2 regions of the Sorangium sp. So ce131 genome follow, and region 1 is predicted to be linked to the other one. Evidence: riboswitches for the same ligand, from Rfam matches in the RefSeq annotation. Region 1 holds a riboswitch; the other holds the start of a gene.
The links. A riboswitch is a leader RNA that binds a small molecule or an ion and turns the genes downstream of it on or off. The one in region 1 is predicted to bind cobalamin.
Positions count from the first base shown of each region.

Region 2: another riboswitch for cobalamin. It lies ahead of WMF43_RS06140 (TonB-dependent receptor); the one in region 1 lies ahead of WMF43_RS02365 (energy-coupling factor ABC transporter permease).

Region 1 is NZ_CP150455.1:618,281-621,680, reverse strand. It holds gene WMF43_RS02370 (enoyl-CoA hydratase/isomerase family protein) at 1-362, shown strand, start outside; cobalamin riboswitch at 1,514-1,722, shown strand; gene WMF43_RS02365 (energy-coupling factor ABC transporter permease) at 1,856-2,533, shown strand; gene WMF43_RS02360 (hypothetical protein) at 2,533-2,931, shown strand; gene WMF43_RS02355 (CbiQ family ECF transporter T component) at 2,921-3,400, shown strand, end outside.
Region 2 is NZ_CP150455.1:1,688,267-1,691,666, reverse strand. It holds gene WMF43_RS06145 (hypothetical protein) at 1-1,448, shown strand, start outside; cobalamin riboswitch at 1,599-1,807, shown strand; gene WMF43_RS06140 (TonB-dependent receptor) at 2,186-3,400, shown strand, end outside.

The DNA.
Region 1 (3,400 bases):
CAGGGTTCGGCGGCACCCAGCGACTGCTGCGACGGGTCGGCCCGGGCCGCGCGCGCGAGCTCATCTATTCGGGAGATATGATCACCGCCGAGCAGGCGCTCTCGTTCGGGCTCGTCAACGCGGTCTTCCCGGCGTCGGAGCTCGTCGCGCGCGCCCGCGAGACCGCGCTCAAGATCGCCTCGCGCGGGCCGCTCGCCGTCGCCGCCGCCAAACGTGTCCTCCTGCGGGGCGAGAACCTCGACCTCACCGCCGCCAACGAGCTGGAAGCCCAGGCGTTCGCCGCGCTCTTCGGCAGCGAAGATCAGAAGAATGGAATGAAGGCGTTCCTGGCGAAATCGCAGGCCACGTTCACCGGGAAGTGAACGGGGACGCGCCCGACGGCAAAACAAAAAAGACCGCGCAACATGCCGGAGGGGGGACCGGCATGTGCACGGTGGGTGACCGCGCCGGAGAAACGAAGTGTCCACCGCGGTGCTACAAGGAAGACCACATGCGCTCCGGGCTGGGGGGCAGCACCGGCGCGCACGCAGTAACCCGAGTGTGGCACCCAGCGGCGCGTTGTCGATAACAAAGTGCAAGGGCTGCGCACGTGACGAGCGCAGCGCTCCCCCGCGCTGAGCGCTGCGCGCACAGCGGCTCGGGCACGCCCGATTTCGCGGGAAACACGTCCGAGCCGGGCATATGGATCCATCGATGTGCGGAATCCGCGCGCGGCACGGCAGGCTCTTCGATTCCGGGACGAGAAAAGAGAACGCCACCCGTACCCGTCCTGCGCAGCGCGCGGCGCGGGGCGGCCGAGGCACGGAACACCCGAGCACGTGAGTAAAGAGTCAGGACGAACGAAACACACTGTCGCGAGAAGCGCGCGGCCGGCGCGGTCGTGCGCACGGCGAACCTCCTACTGTGTGCGCCGCACGGTAGGCGCAGGGCGCGAGCACGTCGACGTGACGCCGAAGTAAAGAGCGTTTTACAAACACCGCACGGCGGACACAGCGGACGCAGAGGGCACAGGCAATTCGAGCGCTCCTCGACGTCATGTGTCTGGGTCGATTTTACTGCCTCCGGCCGCTTGTTCGCACGGAGCCGACGGAAGCAGAGATCGCTCGCCAGATCATTCTCATCGGTCGACGCGGCGTGCAGCGGGCGCACCTCGGTGACTTGCCCTGTCGCGCATCACGTCACGGCAGCCTCCTGGTCGGCTGATGCGCAGCAGGCGCGCGCCCTGCCCGGCAGCGGCGAGGCCGCCGGCGGGCGCCTGCGACGCGCGAGGGCACGCCGCAGGCGGGGCGCCACGACACCCGCGACGGGCGGCGGCACGTCGGACGAACGGCGCGCGAGGCGCTGCCGCTCGCGCGACGGACGCGGCGGGAGGGCGCGCGGCGTCGTGGCCTCGACGCCTCGGCCGGCGAGAGAGCGACCCGGCAGCGCCGTCCGCCGTCCGCCGTCCGCCGCGGCCGCGGCCGCGACGCGACCTCCTTGACGCCGCGCTCGAAACGGGCCTACCCAGGCGCACCTGACAATCGATTCCTCGGGTGCCCTCAGGGGCATAACAGGGAAGCCGGTGTGAGACCGGCGCGGTGCCGCCACCGTGAATGGGGAGCTGCTTCCGAGAACCACTGGGCCTCGCGACAAGAGGCCTGGGAAGGTGGACGCAGCGCCGGGAGCCCGAACAGGCCCCCTGAACCCATGAGCCGGGAGACCTACCCGAGTCCCCACGAGGTGCAGCTTGCGCACGTCATCGTGGCGTCCGGGTGCGGATTTCACCCGAAGCGCCGAAGCCGGTCTCCCCGGCCGCCCTGTGTTCGTCCTCGCCGTGTTCCTGGCGGCGCTCGTAGCGCCCAGGCCCGCGGCCGCGATGCACCTCGCGGAAGGGGTCCTGCCGCTCGGCTGGTGCGCGGTCTGGAACGCGATCGCCCTGCCGTTCGTCGCGGCCGCCCTCCACGCGCTCCGGCAGCGCACGCAGCGCGACGCCTTTTACAAGCCGTTCGTCGGCCTCGTCGCCGCCGCCGTGTTCGCCATCTCGTGTATGCCCGTGCCGGTGCCGACCGCGGGGACCTGCTCCCACCCGTGCGGCACCGGGCTCGCCGCCATCCTCATCGGCCCCCGCATGACCGTGCTCGTCACCGTGGTGGCGCTCCTCCTCCAGGCCCTCTTCCTCGCGCACGGCGGGCTCACCACCCTCGGCGCCGACGTCGCGTCGATGGGCATCGCGGGCGCGTTCGCCGGGTACCTCGCGTTCCGCGCCGCGCAGCGCTGCGGCGCGAGCCTCTGGGTCGCCGGGTTCCTCGCCGGCGTGACGTCGGACTGGGCCACGTACGCGACCACGGCGCTCGAGCTCGCCCTCGGGCTCGCGGGCGAAGGGTCGGTGAAGACCATGTTCGCGGGCGTCGCCCTCGCCTTCGTGCCGACCCAGCTGCCGCTCGGGCTGCTCGAGGGCGTCATGACCGCCGGGGCGCTCGTCTTCCTGCGCACCCGGCGGCCCGACATCCTGGAGCGGCTCCGGGTCGTGCCCCTCGCCGCCGGGGCGCCGTGATGCGGCGGCTCGCCCTGCGCCGGTCGCCCGCGCTCGCCCTCTGCAGGCCGCGCGCGCTCGCCGCGCCCGCGCTCGCCCTCTGCAGGCTGGCTGGGCTCGCCGCGCCCGCGCTCGCCGCGGCGCTCCGGCTCGGCGCGGCGCTCTCGCTCGCCGCGTGCGGCAGCGCCACCTGGGAGGGCGTCGACGAGGCCGTGGTCCGCCGCGTCGCCGAGGGCGCGGGGCGAAACGACACGGGGCCGCTCTTCGCCGGCCTCGAGGGCGATCTCCTGCTGTTCGCGTTCCTCTGGGCCGGGCTCTTCGCCGGCTTCGCCCTCGGCTACTTCTCGCGCGTGCTCTTCGTCGAGCGCGCGGACCAGCCCGCCGGCAAGGCCGGCGCCCAGGGATGCCGTGCCGATTGACCTCGCCGCGCGCCTCCGCGACGTGGATCCGCGGCTCCGCCTCGGCGCCGCCGTGGCCGCGTGCTGCGTCGCCGCCGGCGCGCGCTCGACGAGGACCCCCGCCGCGCTGCTGCTCGTCGCGTGCGCGGCCCTCCGGCTCCAGGGCATGACCGCGGGCGCGATCCTCCGCGCCTTCGCGCCGCCCGCGTGGATCGGCGGGATCGCGGCGGCGCTCGCGCTCCTGCTCACCCGGGGAGAGCCGCTCCTCCCGGACGCGGCGTTCCCGCTCGGCGCCGTCACGCGGGAGGGCGCCCGCGCCGCCGCCGCGATCGCCGCGCGTGTCCTCGCCGCGGCGGCGGTGCTCCGGTGGCTCGCCCGCGCCGCCGCCCCCGCCGAGATCGACGCGGCGCTCGCCGGGCTCGGCGCGCCCGCGGCGCTGGTCGAGCTGCTCGCCCTCGCGCGGCGCTTCGCGGGCGTGCTCCAGCGCGCG
Region 2 (3,400 bases), 1.1 Mb from region 1:
GCTTCGACCTCGCGGACCCGGGAGGCGCCGATTGCGGCGAGTACCGCGTCGTGTTCGCGCGGGCGTCGGGCCACCAGCTCTTCAACGGGGGCATGCGCAACTTCATCATCTTCGAGTCCCGGCTGCCCAACCCGAGCCCGAGCCTGGGCCTCGAGGGGTGCCGCCCCGTCGTCGAGTTCTGGCGCGACCTGTCGGATCCTGCGCTGAGCGTCCAGGATCGGGCGACCGCGCTGAAGAGCTTCTATTTCGACGGGCTGCCCGGGTTCGCGCCCGTCCTCCACATCAACCACTTCGCCGCGAACAGCGGGCAGATCCGCGTCAACGACTTCCTCCGGTTCCCCCCCGCCATCCAGGACGACTGGGCGCTCCGGGAGTTCAAGCTCGCGCGCCCCTGCTCCGGCGGAGCGTGCCAGCTGCTCGCGATCCCGAACCACGTCGACGACAACCCGGCCGCGCCGCTCTTCGACCCCACGTCGACCGATCCTCGAGCGGCCAGCTTCCGGACCTGGTTCGTGAACAACGCGGTCGAGTCGCTCGCCTCCTCGGGGGACATCAACCGGTTCGACTATCCGTCGCTCGTGCCGGCCGCGTACGGCGCCGGCGAGGCCCTGCTGATCACCGACCAGAACAACTACCGGCTCGCGCTCGGCAGCGGCGCGTCGACCTTCAGGACGAACATCCAGCAGAAGCTGACCGCCATCGGCAGCCCGCTCACGCCGGATCAGCTCCTGGCCCGCGCTCAGACCGTCTCCTGCTCGGGGTGCCATCTGACGAAGACCGGCACCGACGACGGGAACGTCGAGGTGGGCCTCTCCTCGCCGATTCCCTTCAACAACCTCGTCTTCACCCACACCTCCGAGGAGACGGAGCAGATCCCCGACGACCCGAGCAGGACGCGATTCCGGCTGTCGAACCTCGTCACCGAGAAGTTCCTCCCGTTCCGCGAGAAGGTGATGACCGACTTCCTCAACGGCAATCCGGTCCTCGGCTTCGAGAAGACGGGCGCGTGGACCTCGACCCAGGCCTCGCTCTCGCTCGCCACGGGCTGGGTGACCGAGGGCCGCCGGTCGCTCCGGATCGCCACGACGAACTCGTGGAACCAGGTGAAGAGCGCGGCGTTCAGCACCGCGAGCCTCGCGCCGGTGGGCAACAAGCTCAATGTCGACTTGTTCACCTCGCCCGTGCAGCCGAACCCCTCCTGGCTCGGCACCGTGGTGGTGCTGATCTCGATCCCGTCCCGCGGCATCCACAACCAGTTCGTCGGGACCACCAACCTGAACTCCCTCACCCAGAACGACTTCTCGACGGTCACGTACACGCTCGCCGCGCCCACCGTGACCGCGCTGAACTCGACGCCGAAGCCGAGCGACGTCTCGGTGACGATCGAGCTGAACGTGAACGTCGGCTCGGGGCCGTACTACGTGGACAACGTCCGGTTCACGAACTGACCGCGGGCGCCGCGGCGACCTCGCCGCGGCGACGCGCGCGTCTCGCCTCCTCGCCTCCTCGCCTCCTCACCCGCCGCGCGCCCGGCCCCGGGCGCCGGCGGGCCTCCATTCCAGTCCAGCGATCGGTTGACATGCGAGCGGGCCCTGCAATAGGGTGCGCGCCGTGCTGGTGCCTGGGCCCTCGCCCAGGCTGAATAGGGAACCCGGTGAGAATCCGGGGCTGCCCCGCAGCGGTAAGCGAGAACGACCTCCACGACGAGCACTGGCCCCTCGAGGGCTGGGAAGCGGTGGACAGTAGGGAGCCGGCCACGCCGGAGCGCTCGCGAAGCCCGAAGACCTGCCAGCGCCCGGCGACGGGGAGACATCCATCGCCGGTTCGACCTGGGAGCCTCGCGGGAGGCGGTTAGGTCCGAGCCGCCGCAGCGACTGCGCACGTCCCGGATTCCGACCCGCCCCCCGCGTGGCCTTTCGGTCGCCCGCGGGGGCGAGAGGTCGGTCCGGCGCGTCGCGCATGGACTGGCTTTCTCCTTCGCGGATCCGGCGCGAGCGGCCAAGGGCCGCTCGGAACCATTGCAGCGAAGGAGGCGCGTATGCCGCGCGGGACGATCGCGAAGGGTCACGGGCACCAACTGCCATTTGCTCTGCTTGCCGCCTTATCCACCGCCGTCGCCGCGCGGCACGCGAGCGCCGAGGGCGCGCTCCCGGCGGCGGCTCCCGCGCTCCCGGCGGCGGCTCCCGTGCCTTCGGCGGCGGCCTCGGCGCCCGCGGAGGCGGCCTCGGCGCCCGCGGAGGCGGCCCCGGCGCCCGCGGAGGCGGCCCGCGCCGCCGGCGGCGAGGCCCCCCCGGAGCTCGCCTCGGGCACGCCGGCCGCCGGCGGCGAGGGCGAGGACCATCGCGGCGGCGCGATCGAGGTCACCGTGGAGGCGGAGAAGCCCGGCAGCGAGGCCGCGTCGCGCGTCTCCGTCGGGCACCGGGAGCTCGAGCTGCGGCCGAGGCTGCGGCCGGGCGACATCATCGAGGCCGTCCCCGGGCTCTTCGCCGTGCAGCACGCCGGCGGCGGCAAGGCGAACCAGTACTTTCTCCGCGGGTTCGACGCGGATCACGGGACCGACGTCGCTTTCTTCGCCGACGGCGTGCCCGTCAACATGGTCAGCCACGGCCACGGCCACGGCTTCACGGATCTCTATTTCCTGATCCCGGAGCTCGTCACCGGCCTCGACGGGTACAAAGGGCCCTATTACGCGAACATCGGCGACTTCGGCACCGCCGGCGCCGTCAACCTCCGCTTCGCCGAGAAGCTCGACGAGAGCCACGCGCAGCTCAGCGTGGGACACTACGGGATCCTGCGCGGGCTCGCGATCGCGTCGCCGGAGCTCGGCGACGACCTCCGCGCGGTGATCGCGGCGGAGCTCTACGGCAACGACGGGCCTTTCGTCAGCCCGGAGCGGCTCAAGCGGCTCAACGTGTACGTGAAGGCGACCCACGACGTCGGCCGCGCCGGCAAGCTCCAGGCGACCTGGATGTCCTACGCGTCGACGTGGAACGGATCCGGCCAGATCCCCGCGCGCGCCGTGTGCGGCGAGGGCGAGCAAGGCGCCGTGAACCCGCCGCCGTCCGCGTTCGGGCAGCCGTGCCTCGATCGTTTCGGATCGATCGACCCGACCGAGGGAGGCGCGACCGAGCGGCACGCGGCCTCGCTCGCCTACACGGCGGCGTGGGGCGACGCCGAGCTCAACGCGCTGGCCTACCTCGTCCGGTACCGGTTCACGCTGTACTCGAACTTCACGTTCTTCAGCGAGGACCCCGTCCACGGCGACCAGATCGAGCAGAACGACGACCGCGTCGTCGGGGGCGCCGATCTCCGTTTCCGCAAGCGTTACGCTTATCGCGGGGCGAGGTTCACCACCACGCTCGGCGCGCAGGTCCGCGCCGACGCCATCGAGAAGTCGCTC